4 regions of the Shewanella sp. MTB7 genome follow, and region 2 is predicted to be linked to each of the others. Evidence: predicted binding sites of a transcription regulator. Region 2 holds the regulator's gene; each other region holds the start of a gene.
The links. The regulator sigma-54, encoded in region 2, starts transcription at its own class of promoters, with help from an activator protein. The targets are predictions, from matches to a motif close to GTTGGCACGNNNNTNGNNT.

Region 1 (7,378 bases), 3.0 Mb from region 2:
GAGTCATGCTTTAGATTCATCAGAATCGTGTCAGACAGTTTAGGCGGGCTTATCTGATAACAGTGCATATAGTGAACCACAGCGTTATAGGTTTTTAGTAACCCTTGGCTGTGTTCACTGGCTGCAATCTTAATGCAACGCCTAGCATGTTGCTTGGCGTTGGCTTTATGATCCTTGTCCTCGATGTTGATGCTGTAAAAGCGGCTATCTTTCCCCAGTATTTGGGCGATAGACTTGGTTAGCTCTAATACCAAAAGATTGGCTTCTCTCCTTGTTGGCCTTTTCTTGTATAGGGCAAGAATCGCTTTTTTATGGGGTGAGGGCAGGCCATAAAGCTTTTGCTTAAGCCATGGCCTATCATGCTGATGAATTTCAGGCATGAGTGCCCCCTAGGTTTTTATTAAGCCAAGCTTTACCTCTTTGATTTAGACTGGCTCGCAACCAGTGGATCCCCGTTACGTAATGGGCTTGCTCTGCAATAAAGCCCTGCATTTTTAATCTAAACAGGGTGCGCTTTTGAAAGTGGCCGTTAAAGGTGTCGTATCCTGTCATCTTGCCTAAGTCAGCACACACTTCGATACAGACCTCAATACTGTTGTCTTTATCTAACCACTCGATAAATTCAATTTGCTCTTTAGTGAGGGCGACCATTATTTGCCCCCTTCTTTTTTCGTTGCTTGCTGGCTATCGCCATGTTCCTTTACATAACCTAACGGGTCAGGTTTTCGTAACGGGGTAAGATCAGCAGATGGTTCGTTAACGAGTACCGATTTCGTTAACGGGTACATAGACTCAGGTTTAGGCGCTGTACCCGTTAACGGGTACGGGGTGCCGTAATATGAACTAAATACCACTTTCGTAATTTGAATGTTTGCCTCAATCTTCCACAGTAGGGCAATGACAAGGATGTAAAAAATGCCATGCAGTATGTTCATAAACGCTCCCGTTAACGAAGTCCTTTCTTGACATAGTTTTTTCACCTTAAAGTAGTTCCAGATTATGTAACCGAGTATCACGCCATAACAGCAGCAGATGAACAGATAAGACCAAAAATCAGAGAGTGTGTTCATAAACCCTCCCGTTAATGAAGTTTTCAACATCGCTTTCGCGATACATCACTCGACGGCCAACTTTGATAAAGTTAAGCGGGTAGCGGCCAGTACAGCGCCAGACAGATAAGGTTCCTATAGTGACGCCTAAGCAGTCAGAAACCTGTGAGGGGGTAAGCAGTGTATTCATGATAACTCCGATAGATTTGTGTTCGTCGGAGTGAGATTACGATCAGATGGTTAATGTGTATTCACGTTACAGGGTGTGAAAGTACTGCGAGAGGGTGTAAAAGTACCGTCACAGGGTGTGACGGTATAAATTAAAGCCATTTATAATTGTGACCAGTAGCTATTAGGTTCTGTTTAAGCCTATTTTTAACTTCTTCGCTCGCTCTGAAGTAAACAGATTTTATATCGTTATCGTAGGCAGCTTGGCTGAAGCCTCGCTCTTTTGCTTTGTCATACCATTCATGGCCTAAAGTGAACTCACCAGTTGAAAGGTAAATAGCACCAAGTAGTGTGCATGGTCTGAAACTCAATAAGGTGACTTTATGCGCTTCATGGCCAAGGTCTATACCTCGGTCATATTCATGTAAATCTCGACAAACACCACCGTAAGTTGTCAGCAGTGCCGATTTTAGCTTTTTATCCTTTTTGGCTTCTTTAAATGGATATACTTCATCTAGTGTTTTCTTGATCTTCTTTAATTCACGCGCCTTTCTGTAAGATGCGCTGGCATTAACAAGCTCCCAAAGTTGGTTTTTCTGTTTCCAGTTCTGGAAATGTTGGTGGGCTAATTGTATGTGGTATTGCCTCTCGACTAACTGATTTGAGAAACCTCTTTCATTTAGCCACGTCATGTCATCAGGGGTGATTGATTTCTTACGGAGCTGAGTAAGAAGAATATCTACCCGTGAGTTTTTCTGGATATCAAAAATCTCGAAATCTTCAAAACTAACTCGACTTGCACTATAGACTTCCTTTTCTGCTCTAAGCTGTTTCTGTAAAGCTTCGGCTTTAGTTTTTCGCTCTTCTAACAGTTTCTTTTGTTGCTCAAAGATCGCTTGTTGTTTACGAGTCTCAATTTCATCAAGCTTGCTTTGATATTGTGAGATAACCAAATTAACAACAGCTTGATTTGACTCTTTTGATAACTCAGTTTGGTACGTAGCAAGCCTTTTCTTTACTTCGACTTTAAGTTTGAGACCATTTGTGAGTAAACTTTCTAGCTTATCTCTCACACTCGTTTTCGAGGTTACGGTTTTGAATAAGTGTTGAGAGGTAGAGCCTAAAGCTATCGAGAGTATTTGAATATCAGATTCGGATACACAGATATCCTGCTTACTTAACATTTTACTAAATAGCTGAATGTAACGACTGTGTATAGGGTAAAGCCCTTTAGGGAATAGCATTTGAACTTGAGACACTTTTTTAGTCATCACTGATAAATATCCATTTTCATAATTGTGATTTCTTGTGTTTGCTCAACCAAGAGTTAATTGTTTTGGTCGCTTGATAAGCTGTAGAGAATGAATACCCTATAGTCTGTGCATATTCCATAACTTGTTCTGCTATCAGTTGCGCTGCTTGATGTGGGGTCGCGTAATTTCTTTGGCTATAAAGCTGTATAGCGTAGGCGTTTACTTTATCTCTTTTCTCATATCTCTTATTTCTACCTGATTTCCCTGCTTTGGAAGAGTTTTCAATAACGCCTTTCTGCTTAGTGATCTCTGTCTGTAGCTTTTGGTAGTCTTGATTAGCATCAATGAACTGACGTTGAGTGAAGAGGTTGAATAGCAACTTGGCAGGTTTTGTCATGCCAGCTAACTGACAGGCGATTGCGGCATGGATAATTTCAGCACTCTCTTCTGATATGTCATCAGCTAGCGTTGAAAAGGCTAACTGCTCCTCTTGGGGGAAAGCGTCTTTCAGTGTTGCAGCATTGGCAAACAGTCTAATCTCTTCAATATCGTCACAAGGTTCAGAATCTGCCAAAGAGTCAAACATGAGATTAAATATAGCGGCAGCTTCTTGTTGCTCTGATTCCAGTATTGGCTGGCTAGCGTCAACTTTTGCTAATTCCTTAGCAAGTGTTTCCTCTGTTGTGTCTTCGGGTAATAACTGTCTAACTTGTGAGTCAGTTTGAGTGAGCGAGTCAAACTTCTGAAAGGTATCTATGAACTGTTGTTTGAACTCTTGTTTGGGCTCTTGCTTAAGCTCTGGGTTTGGATTCTCGGTAGAGTCGAGTAGGGCGGCTAATTGTTGTCGTGCCGCTTCGGGCATTTCAGGGATGAGTCGTGCCAGTTCAGTTTGGAGATCTGCTTCTTTGGGCTTTGGTTTAAGTTCTGGTTTCAGTTCTGAGCTGACTTTTGAAGTGTTGACCGATTTTTGAGTGCTCATTAAATACGACTTCCATGTTATCTCGTAAAGAGAAAACTATTAGAAATGGAGCGATTTGTCTATAACTGAGTTTAATGCAGTAAAACGAGGGTTATTTGAAATGCTTATAAATAAAAGTGCTAAAAAAGCACATTCCTGTGGTGATACAGGGGTGACTCAAGATTGTTAATAAAATGTTAACCCGTTGAATCTAATAGGAAAATAGGCCTATTTGGTCTCCCCACAGGGACTCGAACCCCGATCGATCGCTTAGGAGGCGACTGCTCTATCCTGTTGAGCTATGGAGAGACGGGAGTGATTATACTGGTTTTTTCCTCGATGAAAAGCCTTTAAATTTAGTTGCTTATTTCTTATTCAAAAGCTTCGTTTGTTGGTCATCGTTAATCGTTAGCTAGGCGTTGATTAAATCAGCAAACCGTTTGCTTGTCTGTGGTCAAATTTTTATCGCGATATCATTAACCTGAACATTATAGGCTGCTTTCTGATCTACAAGAACAGCGGTGGCGGTATCTTGGGTGACTTGATCTATTTTGACTGTGGCTCGGCTTTTGCCGACGACTGCGCGCATCTTGTCAAAACGGTCGGGAAAGTTTTCTTGCAGGACTAACTGGAAGGAGTCACCAACACGTATGCCATGGCGCCGGCCTAGGTTGATTATCAGCCGGTCATGTTGTTTGGCGACTATCTGACCAAGAATGGGGCGACAGCTTAAACTACGATCTATATCTTGAATGGCTTGAAGTAGTACTTTATCAATATTATTCCCATAGGCAGAGTTCCAGAATCGGTTTTGGTTTGAAGGCACGGTCTCTTGGCGTTTAAACTCCCACGGCGCTGATGAGGTGTAATCTTGGCTCCAGATCTGTTCGCCACTTATACCATGGTATAGGGAAAGTCTGAGTTGAAATTGTCGGATAGGATCACTGCTCCAGAGTCCCAACATGTGATTTTCTGCTGGATCTGTTGAGATATCGATAATTTCAGGTAGCAGCACGTATTGGCTATCGGTTATTTCGCTGAGCCAACTAGGAAGTCGATACCCTCTGATATCGACTAAGGCTTGTTCTATATCTAATCGCTCGTTTGCATGTAAGTGAGGGAAACTACTGTTTGATGCTTGAGTCAATGTATCGCTAATGCGTACAGACAGTGCTTTTTCAAAGAAGCCGATGTTGCCGTAACGTAACTGGGTTCTGTCGTTAATCAAGGATTGGGGGACGAGGATAGCAGCTTTTAGCGACTGACTTTCACACTGGGCCTGATGTGAACTAGCGCCTATTACATCGACTCTGATCATGACGGTCAGTTTATCGCCTTCAATCAGTTCGTTGATTAACTCTACTTTAGCGGCTTGAGATTGCTGCTTTATTGAGAAACTGTCTTGGGTTAACTGGCCATTATTAACCGTTTGTGTGCTGGTAAAGCTGGCTCCATTTTGCAATGTTGCATAGGTAAGAGCCTGATGAATGGCATCTTCACGAGCTTTGGTCACATTGCCATCGACGATATTCGACTCTCCTTTGACCACGACCCAGGCCCCGATTGCTAACTGCGAATAGAGAGAGAGACAGGTAAGGAGAAGCAAGGCTACAAATTTCATCTTTTATCCATTTATCCTTGTAGATGCAGTGTTAATGTATCTATCGACATAAAAATGACAGTTGATTCACTGATAATAAGTTATAGAGAGTATTAAGCAATAAATGTGCCTTTATGGAGTCATTACGTTCTTGAAAAACACCGCGAGTCTAAGTGGGCTGATTAGATATTCATAGCAAGTTGAATCATGCACATGAAACAACTGAGGGGACGCTAAGTTCAACTCTGCATTGAACTTAGCAAGTGAAGGCTAATCTTGATTTACCAGTGTGAGTAATTTTTCTGCAAGCCAGGTGTAATACTTGTCATTACCGTGGATCCAATCATGATTGCCATCATCATATTCAATATCTGACAGATAACTCTGAGGATCTGACACCTCTTGATCAAAGATGGCAGCAGCATTAAAAAAGGTGATGCCGAGTTGACTCCACACATATTCCATTGCATAAAAGTATGAGTAGATTATGTTTGTCATCGACTTTGATTCTTTAAAATATTGACAGAAAGGCGGATCGGATACCACGATCACTCTATGTCCATGATTGTGAAGTTTTAAAAGGATGGATAGCTGATCGGTTAAATCATCGTTGAAGTAATCGACAAACTCTTTGGTGGTGATTTCAGCGACTCCCTCAGGGTATGTTTGTTCCAACCATGTTGAAAATCGCGAGATGTTTTGGTGTGTCTGCATGCCAAGGTTGGTGATGATGGTGGAGTTCGCCGTGGTTTTATCCTGCAGGTGATTGTTCAAGTTATTCAATATTCTTGACCATAGCTTTCTCGATACCGCACTCTCCAGTGGGACAAAATATTCGGCATCGCACATGGCAAATTTCTTTTGTGAGAATCCGGAGCCATTCATCACCATACCGCCACAATGTTGGATATCTATCTTGCTAAATGCAGTGGACAATTTACCCATGTGGCTGTCACCAAACAGACTAATATCAATTTTTTGTTGCTGTGTTGGGTTTACTTGCAGCTTCATTGCGGCTTCGAGTAGCTCATCTTCGCATACCACTTCATCACTGCTCGAGACGTTTATTCCGGACTGTAGAGTGTTAACTGTTTTTTCTTGAGGTGATATGACATGAGTCGTTTTATCAATAACGGAACGAAAGTGCTGCATGACATAGTTAACCGCTTGAGGTGTGACCGATCTAAGGTTTTTCTCAAATCTAAAATCTCCTGCACCGGGAACGGTGATGATTTCGTAGGAGGGGAAGTAAGAGAAATCAACATGGTTATCACTCAGAAATCCCGCCACAGTGCGTAACAATGATTTAGAATGTTGATTGGCTACCATAATATGCTTGTTTGTCATGGTTGCTGTGAGCGGGACTGGTGAAACGGTCAAAATGATCTGAATTTGGGGGTTAATAGATTTTAGCCGGGTAGCAATCTCTTCTAAATCGGTGCGGATCTCTTCATAGCTGAAATTATGGAAGGTATAAATTGAGTCATCAAATAGACCTGATACCACTCCTGGGCAGCTTGGGTAATAAACATCACTGTTATCTTTCCATGCTTCGGTTAATCCAAGGGTAAAAACCAGTAGGTCTGTCGCTAATATCGTCTTTCGCATCTCATTTGATGCCGCGAGCCTGGCTGTAACTAACTCGGCTTGTGAGTCGAAACCTTCTGGATTAAAGCTGGGTCTCAAAAGATCGAAATATATACTGTTATGGGTGTAGACCGCACTATTGATGTCGAATGACTTATCGTTATCACCCATATCAAACCACTGCAGAAGGCACCTTGGAGTGTATAGGTTGCCAAATGCAAAACTGGAGATTTGATTCGTTTCAAGTTTACTTTGATTAAACTGGTAGCCACCACTGTTGAGCCACTTACCAACATGTTGAGCAAAACAAGATCCAATTGAGGATATCCTTGGGTTCTTGATCGCTATATCAATTTGATGCAGTTGGGTGAACTCCTCTTGTCCAAGTTCGATACTGGCTACGGCAGTCCGCCAGAAGGCGTATTTCCCCTGATTATTATAAGGGGTGGAATCGGTTCCCTGCATAATGTTATCTCCATACTTTTGAATTCGACTGTGTCGTTTTTGTGGCGCTTCGTTTCCTTATGGTTAATAAAGCAATTTGTGTGCCTGTAAGTCAGAGATAAGGGATGATAGAAAGATAAAGAGCTGTAAAGTTATGTTCGCTAGGGCCGATAAAATGCTATTACAGATATTTAGTTTCTTTGGGCTAAATGGGATGACTCTTTTACTTGGCTTGATACTTGCTGTTTCTTTAAGAAATAACCGATATTGGTTTAGTGTATGTCATTAACTTTGCTGATTTAGCCATCAGTGTTGTTTA
Region 2 (7,378 bases):
ATTTGTGATGTTGATGGAGTATTTTCCGATGGTTTAGTCTACATGAGTAATACTGGCGATGAGCTTAAAACCTTCCACACCCGTGACGGTTATGGAGTCAGATCTCTGCTCACTAGTAATATTCCAGTGGCTATTATTACCGGCAGAAAGTCAAAAATCGTCGCAGACCGCATGACTGCACTTGGGATCACTCACATCTATCAAGGTGTCGATAACAAGCTGGTCCCCTATGAGGAGCTGCTGTCTCTATATCAGGTGAATCCCGAAGAGGTTGCCTATATCGGCGACGATATGGTCGACCTACCAGTGATGGAACAAGTAGGATTATCGGTATGTGTGGCTGACGGTCACCCATACGTTCAACAAAGAGCCGATTTTGTCACCCAGATTAAAGGCGGTCATGGGGCTCTGCGTGAGTTGACAGACTTATTGCTTCTTAGTCAGAATAAGTTCGAAACAGCTCATGGAATGAGTATATGAATAGAGTCACTCTGGCCATTATCGTCTTCTTTGGCACTGCCTTGCTGCTCTACTGGCAAGTGCAATCCAAACGAGGAGAGACAGCGTTAACTATCGATGTTAGCTCACGGCCTGATTACATCGCAGATAATCTTAAAAGTGTTGAATACAATGAACAAGGCTTAGTTAACAGTCGAGTTAGCGCTAAGCATATGGAACACTTTGAAGAAGAGAACATGACCTACTTCACCGATCCTATCTATCTGGTGTACCCTGAACAAGGTCAGGCTCAATGGCAGCTGCAATCGACAAAAGGCACCATGAATAAAGGTTCGGGTAAAGTGATACTCGAGAACAATGTTATTATCAATGCTATAAACTCGCAAGAACCAATTCAATCAATAAAAACCAGTTATCTAGAGTTAGATCTTAATACTATGATCATGACATCCGATAGAGAGATCTACATTACTGGTAGTGACTTTATTATTAAGGGGGTTGGCTTGTATGCCGATCTCAACGCAGAAAGTGTTAAATTGACCAGCCAGGTTAATGGCACATATTCAGCACAATAGTTACCCTCACCTAGAGAGTGCTCAAGTACCTAGGTGATTATAATTGACAATTATTAGGTCAAATTGAAGGAATATATGAAACAAAATACCTGTGTCATCACAGCTTTACTCTGCCTAGTTAGCTTTAGTAGCTTAGCAAAAGTTGATGATTTACGACAAGAAGTTAAAATATCTGCGGCAAGTCAAGAAGCTGATATTAAAAATAATCAAATCATATTTAATGGCCCAGTTGAAGTGACTCAAGGCTCAGTAAGAATACATGCTGATATGCTCAGAGCTTTCACCAAAGAGGGCTCTGGTGGGCGTATTTTGGTTGCCACAGGTAATCCGGCAACCTACTCACAAATAATGGAAGATGGCCGTCCGGCACATGCCAGTGCCAAAGAGATCCGCTACGAACTATCTAAGCGCACGCTTATCTTGAAGGGCAATGCGACACTTGAGCAAGATGGCAGTCAAGTTACAGGCGATCAAATTCAATATAACATTGCTAAACAACAGCTCATTGCCGAGAGCACAGGTAATGATCGTGTTATCACTATAATTCAACCTGAAAGTTATCAAGAAGACACAAAGCCAGAGACACAACCCGCTCCTTCAAAAGCTCAGCCAGAAGCACAAGTTGAACAGCCAAAGACACTAGCCGAATCTGCATTAAACACTCAGGAGATTAAATGAGCTCTTTGACGTTAAAGGCTGTAAACCTAGCGAAAAGCTATAAGAACCGTGCCGTAGTACAAGATGTCAGCTTAACCGTCAAAACCGGCCAAATTGTTGGTCTACTTGGACCTAATGGTGCAGGGAAGACCACCACTTTTTACATGGTCGTAGGGCTAGTTCAAAGTGATAAAGGGCGGATCTTTATTAATGATGATGATCTCACCCTAGATCCTATGCATCTGCGTGCTCGTAAAGGCATAGGCTACTTGCCCCAAGAAGCAAGCATCTTTAGAAAGTTATCGGTCAGAGATAATATTATGGCCGTACTGGAAACTCGAGATGAACTTGATAAAAATGCACGAGAAGAGCAACTAGAACATCTACTGGAAGAGTTTCATATTACTCATATTCGAGATAGTCAAGGAATGTCGCTTTCCGGCGGCGAACGTCGACGTGTAGAGATAGCAAGAGCATTAGCCGCGAACCCAAAGTTTATTTTACTCGATGAACCTTTTGCTGGCGTCGATCCTATCTCGGTCATCGACATTAAAAAAATCATTTTACAGCTCAAGAGTCGCGGTCTTGGAGTGCTTATTACTGATCACAACGTGAGGGAAACATTAGACGTTTGTGAGCATGCTTATATCGTGAGTCATGGAAATTTAATTGCCGAAGGAACACCCGCAGAAATCTTAGACAATCAGCAAGTACGAGCGGTGTACTTAGGAGAACAATTCAAGCTATAGTTAATCTAGGGAATGATTTCCCCCCTAGAAAATGGATATGATACATCGATATTACTCATTCTAATGAAGTGTATTTAGGAAGCGAAGACTTCCAAAATAACTCCAGCAGGCTTTCTCATTTTAATAAGTACAAAGAAGGGAATAGCAGTACATGAAAGCGTCACTCCAGCTCAAAATGGGTCAACACTTAACCATGACTCCACAGCTTCAGCAGGCCATACGTCTGTTGCAGCTATCGTCACTGGAACTGCAACAGGAGATCCAACAAGCACTAGACTCCAACCCTCTACTTGAGTTGGATGAAGAGCAGGTCGACGCAACAGCTGACAATAGCGATGCCAAGATAAATGATGAAACAGATTTCAGTGCTTCCGCTGAAACTGTCGTCGAAAAAGACAGTTCGACATTGGAAACTTCCGAGGCCTTAGCACAAGATTCTATGCCTGAAGATCTGCCTATGGATACCACTTGGGATGAAGTCTATACGGCAAGCCCTAATTCAGCTTCGGGTGCAATGCGAGACGACGATCTCCCCTTTCAAGGTGAAACCAGTGAAGGTTTATTTGAGCATCTTGAGTGGCAAAAGAATTTAACCCCATTTTCAGATAACGATCTCGCCATTGCTACCGCCATTATTGATGCGGTCGATGAACGTGGTTACCTGACACAAAATACTGACGATATTTTAGAGGCTATGGGCGATCCCGAAATTGAACTCGATGAAGTGGAAGCTGTACTTAAACGTATTCAACATTTTGACCCTATTGGAGTCGCAGCACGCGATCTCAGCGAATGTCTTTTCATCCAGCTCGCTCAATACGCTAGCACAACGCCTCATATTGATAACGCCAGACTGTTAATCAAAGAACACCTGGATCTTATCGCCGGCCGAGACTTCCGTCTCTTAATGCGTAAAACCAAACTAAAAGAGGATGAGTTAAGGCAAGCAATAGAGTTGATTCAAACCTTGAATCCCCGTCCAGGACTCGCCATAACACCAAACCGTGATGAATATGTGATCCCTGATGTCACAGTGACCAAGAAAAAAGGTCGTTGGATAGTTGAACTAAATCCAGATTACTTACCCAAAATAAATGTAAACCAACATTATGCATCCATGGCCCGCAGCACTAAAAGTCAGGCAGACAGTCAGTTTATTCGTGGACACTTGCAGGAAGCTAAGTGGTTTATCAAGAGTTTAGAAAGTCGTAGCGATACTTTACTTAAAGTTTCGAACTGCATTGTTAAGTTTCAACAAGGCTTCTTTGAATACGGTGAAGAAGCGATGAAGCCTATGGTGTTAAATGACATCGCTGAAGAGGTCGAGATGCATGAATCGACCATTTCACGTGTCACAACCCAAAAATATATGCACACCCCAAGAGGTATTTTTGAACTGAAATACTTCTTCTCAAGTCATGTGGGTACCGACGACGGTGGCGAATGTTCATCAACCGCAATTCGCGCCTTTATTAAGAAGCTAGTTGCTGCAGAAAACCAACAGAAACCATTAAGTGACAGTAAGATGGCACTACTGTTAGCTGAACAAGGCATTAAAGTAGCGAGAAGAACCATAGCCAAGTACCGTGAGGCTTTGCTCATACCACCATCAAATCAAAGAAAGAGCTTATAGAATATTTTTGAAAATTAAGATATTAATATGTTGAGGTTAAACATTGTGACGTTAGTCAGATACCTAAATATGCAATGTAAACCTCTAATCGACGAGCGTGCTTTCAAACACAATCGAGTCCGGAGGAGTATTTCTATGCAAATTAACGTAACAGGTCATCATATCGAAATCACAACATCTCTTCGTCAGTATGTTGAAGAAAAATTTTCAAAGCTTGAACGACATTTCGATCAGATCAATAATGTGCACGTTATTTTAAATGTTCAGAAAATGCAGCAAATAGCAGAAGCTAAACTTCATCTTGTTGGTGGAGAGGTTTTTGCTATGTCAGAACATGCTGACATGTATGCCGCAATCGACTCCCTGATAAATAAGCTCGACCGTCAGGTTATTAAACATAAAGAGAAGCAAATAAAACACTAACGATGGAATTAAGCACTATCCTGCAGCCGGAATGTACAACTTGCGCCACTCCGGGCAGTAAGAAAAAGGTACTGGAACTTATAAGCGATCTTGCCGCTGTCCAGTACCCTAACCTTTCCTCTCAAGAGATTTTTGAAAGTCTTTTAGCCAGAGAGAAAATGGGCAGCACAGGTATAGGTAACGGCATAGCCATTCCACATGGAAGGTTAGCCAATATTAGTCAACCCGTTGCGGTACTCATAAAGTGCGAGGAGCCAATTGCTTTCGACTCTATTGATAAACAGCCGGTAGATATATTATTTGCACTATTAGTTCCAGCTGATCAATGTGAGCAGCATTTAAGTACCTTATCTGCTATGGCAGAAAAGCTTAATGACAAACTAATTTTAAAGCAGTTACGAAAAACACAAGATGAGTCAGAACTTTATCAGGTGATAACACAATGAAACTGGTTATGGTATCCGGTCGCTCCGGTTCGGGAAAATCTGTCGCCCTCAGGGTATTGGAAGATCTCGGATACTACTGTGTCGACAACTTACCTTTGCCACTTATGGACACATTACTTGAACAGCTCAAAGATAGCACAGACCTTGTGGCTATTAGTGTGGATGTTCGTAATATGCACGAAACAGAGTTAGAGAAACAGCTTTCAAATCTACCAGAAGGTACTGAGCTATTAAGTTTCTTTCTAAACTCAAGCGATGAAGTTCTACTCAAACGTTACAGTGAAACACGTCGTCTCCACCCACTATCAAAAAATAAAACCTCACTCAAAGAGGCGATAGATCATGAAAGAGTGCTGTTAGAACCACTCTCTAAACTTGTCGATCATTATATTGATACCTCAAACCTGAATATTTACGATCTCAGCAACCGAGTTAGGGAGATCTTATTAGGCAGTGTGGATAAAGAGTTAGTCATTAACTTTGAATCATTTGGATTCAAATATGGTATGCCCGTAGAAGCTGATTTTATGTTTGATGTCAGATTTTTACCCAATCCCCATTGGGAGCCAGAGCTTAGACCAATGACAGGCCTCGATGAGCCAGTACAACTTTTCCTTAGCCAGCAGCCCACTGTTAATAAGTTTATCTGGCAAATTGAGAATCTACTGGAAACTTGGTTGCCACAACTGGAACGCAACAATCGCAGTTATCTCACAATTGCAATAGGGTGTACCGGTGGCCAACATCGATCTGTCTATGTCACAGAGCAGCTAGCTAAACTCTTTAGCAAAAGCAAACATACAGTCCAAGCTCGCCACCGTGAATTAAGCAATGACTAAACTGGAACGTCAGGTTACCATCTGTAACAAGCTAGGCCTCCACGCACGGGCAGCAACTAAACTTGCAATACTTGCTTCGGAATTTGATGCCCAAGTCACCATCATACAAGGTGATAAGAAAGCCTCTGCGGCGAGTGTGTTAGGCCTATTAATGTTAGAAACGGGTATAGGGAAAACCATAACCCTACTCGGAGAAGGTCAAGATGCAAGTGCGGCACTCGATGCCATTTGCGCCCTAGTTGACGCCAAATTTGATGAAGCTAGTTAAACCTCACCACTAAGCATCACAAAAATTTCATATAACCACCGTAAATCTGTATTTAGCCCTAGATACAGATAGCTCAGAGGGGAGCGCTATGCCAATTGAAGTATTAGATAATGCGCTTACTGATCAACGATTAAACCAGCTAACTCAAGCCCTAGGCAGCGGTATGTTTGTCCACGTCAGAAATATGCTCCATGATATGGCAGCCTCTGACATCGCCTTTATTCTCGAATCATCCCCGCCCAGAACTCGTCAGGTCTTATGGCAACTCATCGATCAAGATCAAACCGGTGAGATCCTCGATGAGCTCGGTGAAGATCTCAAAGACAGTTTTATAAAACAGATGAGTCCCGAACGAGTTGCAAAAGCAGCCGCTCGCATGGACACCGATGATCTCGCCTATATATTACGTAGCCTGCCTGACAGTGTGTTCAAACAAGTTCTGCAGACAATGAGTAGTCAAGATCGAACTCGGGTTGAACAAGCTCTTTCTTACCCGGAAGACACGGCTGGCAGTATCATGAATACCGATACAGTAACACTACGCCCGGATGTCAATATCGATGTGATTCTACGATATTTAAGGATTAGAGGAAATCTTCCTGAAGCCACTGATACTTTATATGTAGTTGATAAACAGGACCGATTACTTGGTGGTGTAGAGCTAGCAGATCTGCTGACTTGTGATCCGAACTCATCCATACGAGATATTATGGATGACAAGCTCGAAGGTATTCCTGTCGGCATGTCAGACATTGAGGTGGCACAACTCTTCGAACGTCATGACTGGATATCAGCGCCTATTATCAGTGATGACAACCAGCTGCTTGGTCGTATTACCATCGATGATGTGGTCGACGTCATCAGGGAAAATGCCGAACATTCCATGATGGGAATGGCGGGTATGGATGATGATGCAGATACTTTCGGTCCAGTATTAAAAAGTACGCTTCAACGTTCACTTTGGCTAACCATCAACCTGTTTGCCGCACTTTTGGCTGCCTCAGTCAGTAATATGTTCGAAGGGACAATAGAGCAGTTCGCAACCATTGCTATTTTGATGACCATTGTCCCCAGTATGGGCGGTGTTGCCGGTAATCAAACCTTAGCCTTGGTGATCCGTGGTCTCGCATTAGGACAGATAGGCAAAAGTAACTCCCGTTGGCTCATCGGTAAAGAGCTGGCGATTGGTTTTCTCAATGGGCTCCTTTGGTCAGTGCTCGTTTTTATCGCTATCTGGCTCTGGAAAGACGATCTTGCTTTAGGAGGACTCATTGGTGGGGCCATGTTGATCAATATGACCGTGGCTGGATTTGCAGGCGCATGTATTCC
Region 3 (7,378 bases), 520 kb from region 2:
CATTATCTCCTGCTCACCGATGCCAACCTCTTCATGTAAACTTTCCCAAGCAGAAACAAAACCTACACTTGCGTCTGTGCCGCGATAACTCTTTATCATCTGAGGATCCATCTTTGCCCAGACGCTAAAGTTGTCTTGATTCTTAAGGTACTTTATATAATCAAAGACCTCAGTAACAGGTTTATCAATAATGACTGAGGTTGTCACCGCATAATCTTGTTTAACAAACAGAGCGATGATTAATGGCAACGCAATAATAAGACTTAGTAAGATTAATATTTTCTTCAACATACTCTTCTCCGCTTAAAATGCCCCTATTACCCAACATAAAAGAATGTCAATCGTTTAGCAAATGTGGCCTATATATGTAAAAGAGCATAGAGCAATTGCGCATTTTTGCTGGAAGTTTATCTGAAAAAACAGACTGAATAACCTAGATTTGTCGGTGAGTCACGATTGTGGTTATGAAGTTTTCCCATCAGAATTAAAATCGACTCTGATATTTGTTTCTAGTTTATATCCAACCACTTGAAAGTGTAGAGTTCAGTGGAAATTCAAAGCGATTTAGTTCAGAAATTGATTGTAGGTAATGGTTTTCAACTGAGATTAAATGCCTCCCAGCGGAGGCATTTAATCAACACGTTATTTAGAGTACAGCGTTTACCACCCCATTAACGATATCTAACTGCTTTTTAACTTCGCTTCCTATCGCAGCCGGATACCAGATCTCAACCCAAACTTTATCCAAATGATTTGGGATCATGATGTTACTTTTGAATTCTACACCCACATTCATTGGCGTGCGGATGATTTGAGAATTGTAGTCGACAACCCCATTATTAAATCCAGTGTACACCGACATAAATCCCCGTTCACTTTGTGAACTTGCAACGGAGAGGTTGAAGGCGACCTCTCGTTCAGTGGTGAAATCAAATCCATCAGGGATTAATAAGTCACTGGTATTTACTAGTATCGATGTTTCATCTCCACTGTCAGGTGGCGTCGTTACTGGTGGAGTAACAACTGGTGGCAGACTAACAACTTCAGGCGTCGACTCCTCACCTCCCCCACCACAAGCTGAAAGAAAAACGAGGGTTACAGTGCTTAATAATAGATTAATCGTTTTCATATATCCTCCTTATTGGTCATCTGTCGTTGTCCAGGTTTTACTAGCATCAGGGTTGAGATACCAAGTTTGCTTAACTGTACCACCTGAGGTTGCCCATTCTGCAAAGTCTGGATACACATGGCTAATATCAACGTACTCTGATGGATGATTCCAAGGGACAGAAATCAAAATCCCCCATGGCAAGTTTCCACTGGTACGATAGTATTTACCGCTTGTTGGGTCTGAATCATCTTGAGCAATACCATAGTAGTCTGAAACCAAGGTTCCTCTGGTTGTAGGTGGAAAGTCAGCAGTGTGAATTTCTAACTCTTTTCCTGGAGGACTAGAGAAGCTAGATCCATGATAAAGTCCCTCACCCGGTCCGAAAATGAATGGATCATATCCCCCTAGAGGCATAACTGAACTCACACTCGGTTCATCACCCACATTAAACGGCAGAGAGATACTGAATGTCATTTGTTCAGCCTCTAGCGATGCACCGCAAGTAGGATTCGTACGGTGGAACAGACACTCTGGATTAATCGGTATATCGTTTCGTAGATTCAAAGAGGCAACGACAACAAGGTCTTGTCCAGCAGGTACATCTGCGTAGTCTTTCTCTTCACCTGTGAACGGCGAAATGTTTGACCTAGTGACTCCATTTTTCACCACACGAGACAACTGAAGGTTAACCTCTGACTCAACGAAACCTTCAAGTTTCCACCCTAAACCATTACCGTAAAATGCACCGTAAGCAGTAATATTGCCATTGATATCAAATCGTAATACTTTGTCATCTTTAATGATGATGGTTGTACGGTAATAGGTTACTACGTCGTTGACATCGAAATCGCCGACTTCGGGCCAGTTATCTTCAAAGGCTGCGGTGTAAAAACCTGAATGCTGAATAGTGGTACCTAAGTCAGTGACATTGAACACATAATCCTCTACTTCACCATCACCAACATAACCGCTGCTTGGTATATTAGGGCTACTAGAAACACGGAATCGTGTTTGGGCTTGTCCAACTACCGCATCGTCACCAACACGAATAGGGATAACCTGCAGCCCATTGCTGACCGCATAGTTAGTTATGATTTGCTCATCTTCATCAAAACTGCCATTCATATCCCAATCAGCCCAAGCTTGTAAGTAGCCTTCACCAAAGACACTAACATTTATTAGTGCATCTAAGCCTATTTCAAGGTTAGTTAGTAGCGTGATGCCGTCATCGTCGTTCCCATCTATATCTAAGTCATCACCTGATGACCCAAGACTCGGTTGACCATCATCATCAGCGTCAATGTTAGAACCTAGGTACAAACTAGTCGATATAGCGTGCTCAGCACCGTTGCTAGCTTGTAGCGTGTTGTACTCATTAGGCGCATCACCAAAGTCTGACGAATTAGAGCTGGTAACCGGATCGGTAAAACCACTTAACTCCCAGTTACCGTCAAAAGCAGAAAAAATAGGGTTTGGCAGGTAACTGTTGGAAGCTGTAACGGTTTCAAACTGAAGTGTTATTGCTGATGTGTTCTTGTATGTGAATTTTACGGCGCCAGATGTGTTTGTTTCACTAAAATTAGTGCCGGGGCCACTGAACAATACCGACAAACCATCGGCGCTTTCCTCTGCAGTGAGACTGGCAGCAGCGGTGCCTGTTTGGTAGCTGAAGAACCCTTCACTTTTGAAAACACGCACTTGTTCAGACTGTACGGATTCGCCATCGATGTCATAACCAATCATATCGAATTCTGGAATAGTGTAAGGCACCGAGAAGGTGGCAGAAAGGCCATCTGTACCATCAAAAAACTCAAATGTATAGATGAGGCCTGCAGCACCTGGAGCTGTGGTTTCATAGAGAAAACCAATATCTCCCTGAGGCTCTCCCGCGCCCTCTTTATAATTGGGGGTATGATAAAGGAAGTTAGCTTCACCAAATATCGAGCTGCTCACCTTGGCATCAATAGTTTTTCCGTTATGAGTTCCTACGTTGAGAAAACGCATGATAGGACCATCATAGGATGGTCCAAAACCAGTGGATACATTGGTGGTTTCCATTTGGTTAGAGAAATCCAAGTCTACCGATTCTGCTGCGATAGGAATACTAACAACACTCAGGAAAGTAAGGGACATAAGTTGATATCTATATTTCATAATAAACCTCTACTTTAATGAGGGAGCAGTCCCTCAATACAATTGGTAGTTCCATGTACTTGAGATCACAGCTATAAATAAACATCACTAGAGTAACTGGAAAATGAAATCCGCTTGGCAACCTGGGAAGACCTCCACTACGAGCCAAGTAAGATAATGCTTTCATTTAAAGCCCCGTTAAAATCTAGGTATTAGAGCTAAGCAAGGTGCATACCAAGAAATTAACTGACTGAAGAAGCTAACTTTTTTATTTTTACCAGAGATAATAAGTCAGCTTTGAACTGTTTAAATTTCAAAATGAAAAGCAAGTTGCAAAGCGAAAAAGGTCAATATTAAAGTAACTACTTCGATTAGCTGAAATGAGGAATGAAGGTAATATGAACTTTATGAGGCTAAATAAAATTGCCAATAACCTGAACCCATTGTCACTAATTCAGGTTATCCTGAGCGATTCAACAGCGCAGGCTTTGATAAAGATAAGAGACTCGTTAGTCACTTTTAATTGGTTTGTCAGCACCCGATGAGTCACTCAACTACTCTTATATTTCGTTGTTGTAAAGTACACACCCACAAAAAAGGACAGCCTCAGCTGTCCTCATTTAACTTAATAACTCCCGTATTAACACTGGGAATTAGCGACTACAACTCTAAACGTGCCATCAACTTCTGATTTTCACTTTCTATATGCTTATAAAAATCGCGATCTGACAACTTAGAGGCTGCTGCTTCATCAATCACAAGCACTGCATTTTTATGAAGTTGCAATGCAGAAGCGGGACATGATGCAGTAAGTGCGCCTTCAACGGTCGCTAAAATCGCATCCGCCTTGTTTTCACCCGTCGCCAATAACACTACTTTCTTCGCATCCAAAATGGTACCAATTCCCATGGTAATCGATAGGTGCGGTTGGTATTCATCTGCAGCAAAAAAGCGGGCATTATCCTCAATGGTTGCTTTAGTCAGAGTCTTAACTCGAGTGCGTGACATCAAACCTGAAGAGGGTTCATTAAAGCCAATGTGTCCATTACGTCCAATGCCTAGAAGTTGAATATCGATTCCTCCAGCAGCTTGAATTTTTTCTTCGTAACCATCACAAGCTTGGATTGGGTTTTCAGCATCACCTGGTGGCACAAATGTCTTCGCTTTATTGATATCAATATGATCGAATAACTGCTCATTCATAAAGTAGCGATAACTCTGTGGGTGACTCCCTTCCAACCCCAGATATTCATCTAGATTAAAGGTAGTCACATCTTTAAAAGAGATCTTGTTCGCCTTATTAGCCTCAATCAAGCCTTGATATAGAACTAAAGGGGTTGAGCCCGTAGCCAACCCTAACACTGAGTCGGATCTGTTCTGCAGTTGTTTAATAAAAATATTGACGCCATACTCGGCAACTTCAGCACTATTTTTTAAGATAACGATTTGCATTATATAGACTCGCTTTAACGTAGAGCTCAGCTCAATAAAAGTGAATAATCGGTTTAAAGCCAGAACAATATAACATGAGTATCAATCTCACGTTTTTATCCTGCTACTGAAGACGCGATAGTTGCTAACCCTAGCATTTTGTAACATTACTATAACCCCAAATGACAACGCTGTCATTTGTTATTAGCTATCAATCTCAATCATCCAAATAACTCAATAGGATGGCGCCGCATCTTTATACTTAGTTAAACGTTATAATAGTGCATCTTTTTGATTAAACTATGCCACCATGCCTGATGAAATAACCCAAGTTACAACTAATTCACTTGAAGAGCGTCATCACCATTATAAAATCTTTAAACCCCACGGCTTTCTCAGTCAATTTGTACCTGAAACCAAAAAGAATAAAAAACTGTTAGCTGAACTCGCCGACTTTCCTCTAGGTACTATGGCAATTGGGCGCTTAGATCATGACTCTGAAGGACTGTTATTACTAACAACTGATGGCATGGTTAGCCATCAAGTACGAAGTAAGAAAGTAGAGAAAGAGTACTATGTTCAAGTCGATGGCGACATAGATGACCAAGCTATTACTCGTCTTCAACAAGGTGTAGAGATTGGTATCAAGGGCAACAAATACCTCACACTTCCCTGTAAAGTATTCAAGCTAGATACTGAGCCTGACTTACCGGAAAATGGTCGTAGAGTAAGAGATCCAAGACACGGACCTATGAGCTGGATTTCAATCACCATCAGTGAAGGTAAAAACAGGCAGATCCGCAAGATGACTGCAGCTGCAGGCTTTCCTACCATGAGATTAATCCGAGTACGCATTGGCGATATACATCTATCCACTATGCAACCCGGTGAGGTTATCGAGCTTGCTGAAATAACCAATGTGTTGTAACTGCTAGCTAAGAGGTCCAAGACACGGAACCCTCATTGAGTTGGATCTCTATCACCATCAGTGAAGGTAAAAACAGGCAGATCCGCAAGATGACTGCAGCTGCAGGCTTTCCTACCATGAGATTAATCCGAGTACGCATTGGCGATATACATCTATCCACTATGCAACCCGGTGAGGTTATCGAGCTTGCTGAAATAACCAATGTGTTGTAACTGCTAGCTAAGAGGTCCAAGACACGGAACCCTCATTGAGTTGGATCTCTATCACCATCAGTGAAGGTAAAAACAGGCAGTTCCGCAAGATGACTGCAGCCGCAGGCTTTCCTACAATGAGATTAATCCGAGTACGCATTGGCGATATGCATCTATCCACTATGCAACCCGGTGAGGTTATCGAGCTTGCTGAAATAACCAATGTGTTGTAACTGCTAGCTAAGAGGTCCAAGACACGGAACCCTCATTGAGTTGGATCTCTATCACCATCAGTGAAGGAAAAAATCGGCAGATCCGCAAGATGACTGCAGCCGCAGGCTTTCCTACCATGAGATTAATCCGAGTACGCATTGGCGATATGCATCTATCCACTATGCAACCCGGTGAGGTTATCGAGCTTGCTGAAATAACCAGTATGTTGTAACTGCTAGCTAAGAGGTCCAAGACACGGAACCCTCATTAAGCTGGATCAGCATAACAATCAGTGAAGGTAAAAACAGGCAGATCCGCAAGATGACTGCAGCCGCAGGCTTTCCTACCATGAGATTAATCCGAGTACGCATTGCCGATATACATCTATCCACTATGCAACCCGGTGAGGTTATCGAGCTTGCTGAATACCATAGCTTCAAGTAGTTTAAGTTTACTTAACAGATAGCCATGGAGTCACAACTTGATGAAGTTATTATTAATAGTCATCACAATATTGCTGCCTACTTTTTGTTATTCACTGCCTTTAGATAAGATTGCTTTACCACCGGGTTTTGCAATCGATGTATATGCTGAAGGAGTTGATAATGCCCGTCAGATGGCACTAGGCAACAAGGGCACCTTGTTTGTTGGCAGTCGTAAAGCGGGTAAAGTTTACGCGTTAATTGATAGCAACAATGATAAACAGGCCGACCAGATCATTGATGTCGCGAACAAACTCTTTATGCCCTCTGGGATAGTTTATTATCGAGGCGATCTTTATGTCGCTGAGGTCGATAAGATATGGCGTTACCCAAATATTGAAGCCTCACTTCCCGAGATCCCAACACCTGAACTCGTTTACAACCAACTTCCCGACAGACCACATCACGGCTGGAAATTTATCAAGTTTGGCCCAGATGGTCAGCTGTATATTCCCGTAGGGGCTCCCTGTAATGTATGTGAAAGCAAGCCCCCTTTTGCCAGTATTATTAAGTTAAATCTCACCAACAAAACCACTAGAGTGGTGGCCTCTGGGGTTAGAAATAGCGTTGGTTTTGATTTTCATCCCCAAACCGGCGATTTATGGTTTACCGACAATGGCCGTGACATGATGGGCGATGATCTGCCCGATGATGAACTCAACCATGTGTCGAAAGAGGGACAATTTTTTGGTTTTCCCTATATCCATAATGATGATATTCAAGATCCCAAATTTAGCGCCTCTGAGAAAGTGAAACAAAATCGCAAACCCGCCTTAAAACTGGGCGCTCACGTGGCCTCACTCGGTATGGAGTTCTATCAAGGAAACATGTTTCCTGCAGAATATAAAAACAATATTTTTATCGCCGAACACGGCTCTTGGAATCGCAG
Region 4 (7,378 bases), 950 kb from region 2:
CTTTTGATAATATAAGCCAAGGTATGCTAGAGACTCTTAATGACACATTAACCAGCATAAGCGGCGCGATTACTGATATTGGTGGTAAGCAAAATAGTATTAGTCTGATCCAGACTTCCCATGAAGATATGGTACTGCTCAATAAAGAAGTTATCGGTGAAACCGAGGGACTGGACTACGCTCAGGCCACCGCTGAGTTTAATATTAAGCTAACCGCCTTAAAAGTGACCCAGCAAACCTTTGTACAGATCAGTAAACTGTCACTGTTCGATCAACTGTAATCGATGAAGATGCTTAATGGTGTTTCCGATAGTCTACATGTTCAGCAACGCAGCCAACCGCTGCTTGCTGCTACAGTTGAGCGGCATAAAGATAAAACGCCCACGGCTCCTCCTGTATCCACACTCTCTGCCCACAAATTAAAAGTCTATGCTCACTGGGCCAGAGTCACTCAGGGACAACATAATATCTCAGCCTCTCAAGTTGCCGATCATGGGATCAAGCAGGTCATGCACCTTTTAAAGCAACTCAAAAAACGAGTGCAAGATATTCTCACACTCACAGGAGAAAAGCGGACAGCAAAAATTAATGAGGCTAGCTTGCTGCAAGCTCGCTTGGCTCAAGTAAATATCAAGTATCAAAATAAACCCTTATTGGACCATCAACTAAATCTTATCTATGCAGAACGTCCATCAAGTCCTAGACAGTTTATTTTACGCTCCATCGAGTTAGCCCAAACTAAATCAAGAGATGAGCGCATATTAATACAGATAGAGAGCAACTCAATTGCAATTACGCTCCCAGCAAAACAATCTCAATACCGCCTAAGGGATAAACTAACGAAACCGCTAGCAGAGTTAGGTATAACAGTAGAAGCATCACAGTCGGCAACAACGATATTTAGCTGTGATGAGGCTTGTTGGCAGAAAATAGTCCAAGGAATTATGATGACCGGACAAGGGCAAAGATTACCTGCTGGCGAAGCAAGAAGGATTAAAGTTGAGGAGCAACTTAGCTGGCAAGATCCCAGAGAGTGGCGCTTTAACACCAATGCAGAGCTCAAACAGACCAGTGCAAAAGTGGATAAATCCCTGTTTAAACTTAAGCAACAATTGCAGGAACTCAATGACGCGAGTCAGAAAATACACCGCCAACTTAAACATGCCAATCAACACACATTTGATGAGTTGGAGAGCACCCTGTTGAGCCTAGAGCGTTTGATGCAGGCCACTCCATTCTCACTGCAGATGACCTCAGTTATGGCACAGGCAAACGTCACTCGCTCACAGGTTTCATCTTTATTGTGTTAATTAAATGCTGGTGCAAGTGCAAGCACCAGCTCATCACTTAGTTCCAATCACTAATAAGATAGCAACACAGGGAGAATAATATCTCTTTTCTGCAACCACTTACGACAACAAGGTTAGAATCGATGCCAGTTCGTCAAATTTCTCTCTATCAAGTAGCTCAACAACGTATTGACTGTAGTCCGCCTTGTGTTGCCTACCTGTGTGGTACACCTGAAAACAGAGGATAATGTCATGCTCAGACAAGCCTTGCTTGTAGGCTGACATCACCGACAAATAACAGCGTAACATAAAGAAATCGATCAACATCACTCGGAAAGCTTGTGACGGGGTAAGCTTATCGACTTGTGGAAAATTCATGTGGTACACGTAATATAAAAGGTAACGAGTAAACAGATCTTGATGTGCTGTCAATGCTGGCAGTGCTTGTGTTTTCCAAGCTTGATTAATGCTTGCCATGGTAATATTTTTGTTATCATCGGCAATGGCGATAACCGCCTGATTTAACTCTTCAAATCGTGCGCGGCCCCGGCCATTCTTATTCGTGTTCAGCCACATTTGAATTGAGCTAAAAGCATGCATTTGTTGATCGTCAGTATTGTCATTAAAGCCCTCGAAGTGCCGCTTTAACTCACCGCTGTCATTCAAACTCACTAACTGCTGAAACATACTATCAATGGCGCTGCTATCAAGTTGCCCCTGTGACACACTTTCAGCCGTCTTCATCAAGATCCCGATAGCGGTAAGCCCGTGCTCAAGCTGCATATCCGATTTTAACAACAACTCAATGACATACTCATGTGACTTTTTCGCCCACATAGGCGTCGCCTTAAACGAACGCTTGTGATTAACCTCCATACGCTCAAAATGAAAAGCATTAGGTTTTAACAAAATGACTCTGGCCGCTTCAGGGCATGATAAAGAGAGGCTTTCATAACGATCACCATCTTTCATATGCGCTACCCTTGGGTAGGTCTTGCAGGTGTGACTCAATAACGCCTCCCCCGCTTTAGCATGAATTTGACATAGCTTATTTTCATCTAAAAAACCACAGGCTCCGTCATCATTCAAAACCGCCTTAGCCCATACCTGCTCGCTTTTTTTAATTTTTTTTAACGCTGTTTTTGCCAAGATTTTAAGATCAGTATGCGCCAGCGTTTTTTTATAACTTTGCTTATCAATATGAATATTCCAGCCATAACAGCAACTGTCCTCACACTCGCCACCAATACAACTAAAATTAGTAACAAAACTGGGCCTAACGAGCACATGTTTCATCTGGTTCTCTTTTTAATCAAGCCTAAATATATTGACTAAAAGCGACCAATATTACAATTAACTAAAGTCATTTATTGCTAAATCAGGTTAAAGATTCAGATATTCATTTGTTATTTTTCACAATGTTAATCAACAGGTTAAAAATAAAATCAGCCTTTGCTTTCAGTTTCATAACGCTTTGTCGTTTTATAATTTCAGACACCAAACAATAATTTGAAATTTAAAGGAAGATACCATGTTATCTGTAATGACTAACAATGCGTCTAACATCGCGCAAAACTCTGTAACTAAAAGCAATGACCTACTTAGCAATGCTATGGAGCGTTTATCAACGGGTCTTCGCATCAACAGTGCAGCTGACGATGCTGCCGGTCTACAGATCGCAACTCGCTTAAACGCTAACGTAACCGGTATGGAAACAGCTAACCGTAACGTATCAGACGCAACGTCTATGCTACAAACTGCCGATGGTGCACTCGATGAACTAAACAATATTGCGACTCGTCAAAAAGAGTTGGCAACTCAAGCTGCCAACGGCGTGAACTCAGCTGAAGATTTAGTTGCATTGAATACTGAATTCGCCGAACTAACGAAAGAAGTGACTCGTATCGTAGAGAACACTGAGTATTCAGGTAATAAGCTGTTTGATACATTAAATGCTGAAGTAGAGTTCCAAATTGGTGCAGGCGCAACTGAGCAGATGAAAGTTAAAGTTGATAAAGCAAACCTTGCTGGTGTTGCTGATGACATTTCAGCAGTCGGTGCGGCTAAAGCTGCAATCACTAAAGTTGATGAGTTTATCGATAAAGTGGGCACAGAGCGCTCAAACTTAGGTGCTAACATCAACCGTTTAGGCCACACAGCGTCTAACTTGACCAACGTCACCGAGAATACTAAAGCGGCAGCTGGTCGTATCATGGATACTGATTTTGCAGTAGAAACAGCAGCTATGACTAAGAACCAACTACTGGTTCAAGCAGGCACTAACATCTTATCATCAGCTAACCAAAATACAGGTTTAGTTATGGGCCTATTGGGTTAATTCTTCCTCCCCAATACACACTTTCTAAAAAGGGCCTTATGGGCCTTTTTTCATCTCTTATTGTTACAAATTCTACGGTTTCACTTCAGCCACCCTGCCATTAGGTCGCCTTAACGAGGCAGTAAACAGGATTAGAACCCTCACTCTGTATCTGCGGAAGTAGTGCTTCCCACAGAGACGCAATAGCGGAAAGCGAGTGAACATTTCGTACCACGCAAATAACAAAAACCATTTAAAAACAGTGCATTAATTATTGGCACAGAGATTGCCATAATAACAAAATTGGAGGGTTATAATGATTTCAGGTATGGGTGGCGCCTCATTCGCCGAACAGCTAATCATCGTAGAGCGTATGGGCAAAGATCAAATATTCAAAACCAACATGACCAAATATGAGTCTCAACTCGATGCCTATAAGATCCTCGAGCGCAGTCTGGATAAGATGACCAGTAAACTGGAGACTATTAATGGTGATGCTTTCGAAAGCAAAACTTCATCTATCAGCGATGACAACGCCTCTATCATGGTCGAAAGTGGCGCACCAACAGGTAACTATGACCTGTATGTTGAGCAATTAGCACAAGCACATCAGTTAACGAAAAGCTTTTCCAGCGAAACTGAAATTTTACCGACTACAGGTATGTTAAGCATTCAAGTTGGCCCCAACGCAGCAGACATCATAGAGATAGATATGGCGGTTCTCAACGCCGATGGTACCCGCACTGTTGCGGATCTACGAGATGCTATCAATAACCATGCAGGCAACCCTGGAGTGCAAGCATCTTTGGTTAGAACAGGCGGTCAAGTCGAACTAATGCTGACATCCAAAGAGACAGGTGAAGCCAGTGCCATCAATGTCAAAATGGATGGCGCAGACTGGGGAATGACCGAGCGTAAAGCAGCTCAGGATGCCAAGGTAAACCTTAATGGGATCGATATTACCAGCAGTAGCAACAATCTTGTAAATGTCATCGATGGCGTCTCGATTGAGCTCAATAAAGCCCATGTTGTAGGCGAAAGCAGCAGCATCAAGATCGAATCAGATACCGACTCTAGTGAGCAGGCAATTGAGGACTTCGTAGATATCTTCAATGACTTGATGGATGAAATAAATAAATTAACTCGCTCTATGGGCAGTGAAGAGTTAGATGATCTCAATGATGAGAATGCCGATAAAGATGATAACGGTGATGAAGACAAAGATGATGAAGATGACGACTTCAACTCTTCCATTACCGAAGATCAGCTAGGCATACTCAAGGGTGATTCAAGCATCAGAATGCTGCAACAGGGCATGCGTGATGCCATCTTCGATGCTGCACCTAATGGGATGCGTTTATCGGATATCGGCGTTGAAATGGGCCGTGATGGCAAACTCGATATCGACAAAGATAAGCTGACTAAAGCGCTAAAAGATGATCCTGATGCGATACAAGCCATGTTTACCGACCAAGGCAGTTATATCGATAAACTCGATACCATTATCGATCCCTTCACCAAATTTCAAGGATCTATGGATCTCAAACAAGAGAACCTAGAGAAACAGATCGAGCGAGTCGAAACAAGTATGGATAATCACGATAGGCATATGGAGCAAAGATACCAAATTTACCTCGCACAATTTACCGCAATGGAAGCCACAATTAACCAACTAAATTCCGCCAGCGCATTGTTTTACTATGGAAAATAATAATTATGTTGAATGAGCACGATCCTTTTAATGCCTACAAACAGACCAGTCTGGATGCAAGAGCAGCCGCGGCTAATCCCCATGAAATGGTGCGCATGTTACTCGATGGTTTACTGGATGAAATCGAGCGTACCAGTGGCTTTATGCAACGACGCAGTTTTGAAGATAAAGGCCAAAGCATTAATAAGTGCCTCAACATAGTGCATGGACTCAACTCAATGCTGGATCTCGAAAATGGCGGTGAAGTAGCAAGTGGACTAAACCGCCTTTACGACTACTGTAGTCGACAACTTGTTACCGCTAGCGTTGAGAATAGCCCACAAGCTTTAGAACCCATTACAAAGGTAATTTCAAATGTTAGAGAAGGCTGGGCCAACCTCAACTGAGTTGTGGAAACGATTTGAAACAGCACTGCAACAACATGCCAATGCTCAAGACTGGGAGCGAGTCACCAAGGTGAACACCTTAATGATTCAAGCATTAAAAAAAGCAGGTAAGCCGGCAACAAGTTCTCAACTTGCGGCCCGAAAATCCTTGGCTGAAACCCATGCAAAAGTGTTACAGCGTCTCAATATTGAGAAAGCTAGATTGCAGTTAGAGATGTCTCAATTTAAAGAACAACAGGATGGTTTAGCAGCGTATCAGCTTACATCAATAAGTGGAAAGCGTCATGATATCTAATACCATTTCGTCATCCACTACGACTTATGGAGCCAATAATAGTCCAACCATAAATGCTAAGAAGATGGCCTCTGCAAGTGAATCGTCTTCAGAAACGCCCTATGCCATGTTTACCGGTATGCATTTTTCACAACTCAATAAAGCTGATACATCTACAATACTCCAGGGAGCCGACACACATATAGACAAAGCAACATCTAGTCACTTAGTTAATGGAAATGCTCCTCGGGTACTCACAGCAGCTCAGGATTTTCAACTTAACTCTCCGGCAGGTATACCAACTCAAAGTCAGCCTAGGACTGCCACTCCACAGTCACAAAATAGCGCAAACCTTAGCCTTCCATCGTCGCCTGTTGCCAGTATAAGTTCACCAACTACAAGTCTGCCGATAGCAAAACACTTAGTGACTCCCCCACTAAATGTGCAGCCAACCAGAGAGAGTTTCACGTCTTTAGGGCTTCCACTTGCTTTAACCGACCCAAAAGCAATGGAATTTATAGAGGGTAGTAATTCGCTATTAGCAAGCAACACTCGAGCCCAAACTCAGGTGAGTCAATGGGGTCCAGTGTCGGTAACACCTTCAGCTCCACAGGCCCAACAAGCTCAAGAACTGTTGTCCCCTTTAAGAGAACAACTTAGGTTTCAGATCGATCAACAGATAAAAAAAGCCGAAATTAGACTCGATCCCCCGGAGCTAGGCAAGGTTGAATTGAGTATTCGACTCGATGGCGATCGTCTCCATATTCAGATGCATGCGGCTAACGCCTCCGTCAGAGATTCCCTACTAATAGGGTTGGAACGTTTACGAGCAGAACTTGCGATGGACCACGGTGGGCAGATAGATGTCGACATAGGTCAAGGTGAAAAAGAGCAAGAAAAACCTAACTTCAACGGAAGCAACATAGCCGAATCCAAGCAAGATAACTTGGAGTCTCACAATAGCCAGAACAAGCAACGCACAAGTAGCTGCATCGATCTATTAGCTTAAATAAGGAGTCATCATGGCATTTGGTACAAGTAACACTAGCAAGAAATTTTCATGGGTCATCATCTTCTTAATCTGGAGTACTGGGATCTTTATTGTTGGCTGGCAGTCGCCGCAGCTAATAGGAGGTCCATTCGTCGCTAAAGAACAGCAACCTGAAACCGCAAAGTTTTATCCGCTAGACAAGTTTGTTATCTCTGTCCCTGGTGATGAATACCCCCATTACCTTCTGCTAGAGATGGCATTAAAAAGTCGTTCAATCAATGTAACGCCAACATTAAAAGAAGCTGATCCTTTAGTAAGAAACACATTAATGAAGATGTTTTCTCGTAAACATTTTAAAGATCTCAATAACTCAGATCAGCTGGACTCGTTGCAGAAAGAGGCGCTAGTCC

Region 1: a site for sigma-54 is predicted at 5,144-5,162, ahead of HWQ47_RS09125 (flagellar assembly protein FlgT). Genes of this name have one in related genera too.
Region 3: a site for sigma-54 is predicted at 3,465-3,483, ahead of HWQ47_RS21670 (LruC domain-containing protein). Genes of this name have one in related genera too.
Region 4: a site for sigma-54 is predicted at 3,880-3,898, ahead of fliD (flagellar filament capping protein FliD). Genes of this name have one in related genera too.

The regions. Positions count from the first base shown of each region.
Region 1 is NZ_CP085636.1:2,153,991-2,161,368, forward strand. It holds gene HWQ47_RS09090 (replication endonuclease) at 1-380, opposite strand, end outside; gene HWQ47_RS09095 (hypothetical protein) at 373-651, opposite strand; gene HWQ47_RS09100 (hypothetical protein) at 651-935, opposite strand; gene HWQ47_RS09105 (helix-turn-helix domain-containing protein) at 1,054-1,239, opposite strand; gene HWQ47_RS09110 (hypothetical protein) at 1,370-2,491, opposite strand; gene HWQ47_RS09115 (hypothetical protein) at 2,508-3,449, opposite strand; tRNA gene HWQ47_RS09120 (tRNA-Arg) at 3,662-3,737, opposite strand; gene HWQ47_RS09125 (flagellar assembly protein FlgT) at 3,883-5,049, opposite strand; gene HWQ47_RS09130 (GSCFA domain-containing protein) at 5,299-7,080, opposite strand.
Region 2 is NZ_CP085636.1:5,486,290-5,493,667, forward strand. It holds gene kdsC (3-deoxy-manno-octulosonate-8-phosphatase KdsC) at 1-480, shown strand, start outside; gene lptC (LPS export ABC transporter periplasmic protein LptC) at 477-1,034, shown strand; gene lptA (lipopolysaccharide transport periplasmic protein LptA) at 1,110-1,712, shown strand; gene lptB (LPS export ABC transporter ATP-binding protein) at 1,709-2,440, shown strand; gene HWQ47_RS23960 (RNA polymerase factor sigma-54) at 2,592-4,073, shown strand; gene hpf (ribosome hibernation promoting factor) at 4,209-4,496, shown strand; gene ptsN (PTS IIA-like nitrogen regulatory protein PtsN) at 4,499-4,942, shown strand; gene rapZ (RNase adapter RapZ) at 4,939-5,781, shown strand; gene HWQ47_RS23980 (HPr family phosphocarrier protein) at 5,774-6,049, shown strand; gene mgtE (magnesium transporter) at 6,138-7,378, shown strand, end outside.
Region 3 is NZ_CP085636.1:4,971,210-4,978,587, forward strand. It holds gene HWQ47_RS21660 (SRPBCC family protein) at 1-291, opposite strand, end outside; gene HWQ47_RS21665 (hypothetical protein) at 647-1,129, opposite strand; gene HWQ47_RS21670 (LruC domain-containing protein) at 1,139-3,265, opposite strand; gene nagB (glucosamine-6-phosphate deaminase) at 3,905-4,696, opposite strand; gene HWQ47_RS21680 (pseudouridine synthase) at 4,986-5,603, shown strand; partial or broken gene HWQ47_RS21685 (pseudouridine synthase) at 5,611-5,815, shown strand; gene HWQ47_RS21690 (hypothetical protein) at 5,851-6,027, shown strand; gene HWQ47_RS21695 (hypothetical protein) at 6,063-6,239, shown strand; partial or broken gene HWQ47_RS21700 (pseudouridine synthase) at 6,247-6,451, shown strand; gene HWQ47_RS21705 (PQQ-dependent sugar dehydrogenase) at 6,492-7,378, shown strand, end outside.
Region 4 is NZ_CP085636.1:72,644-80,021, reverse strand. It holds gene flgL (flagellar hook-associated protein FlgL) at 1-281, shown strand, start outside; gene HWQ47_RS00350 (hypothetical protein) at 285-1,310, shown strand; gene fliB (flagellin lysine-N-methylase) at 1,410-2,585, opposite strand; gene HWQ47_RS00340 (flagellin N-terminal helical domain-containing protein) at 2,821-3,627, shown strand; gene fliD (flagellar filament capping protein FliD) at 3,923-5,317, shown strand; gene fliS (flagellar export chaperone FliS) at 5,323-5,703, shown strand; gene HWQ47_RS00325 (hypothetical protein) at 5,672-5,998, shown strand; gene HWQ47_RS00320 (flagellar hook-length control protein FliK) at 5,988-6,986, shown strand; gene HWQ47_RS00315 (flagellar basal body-associated FliL family protein) at 7,000-7,378, shown strand, end outside.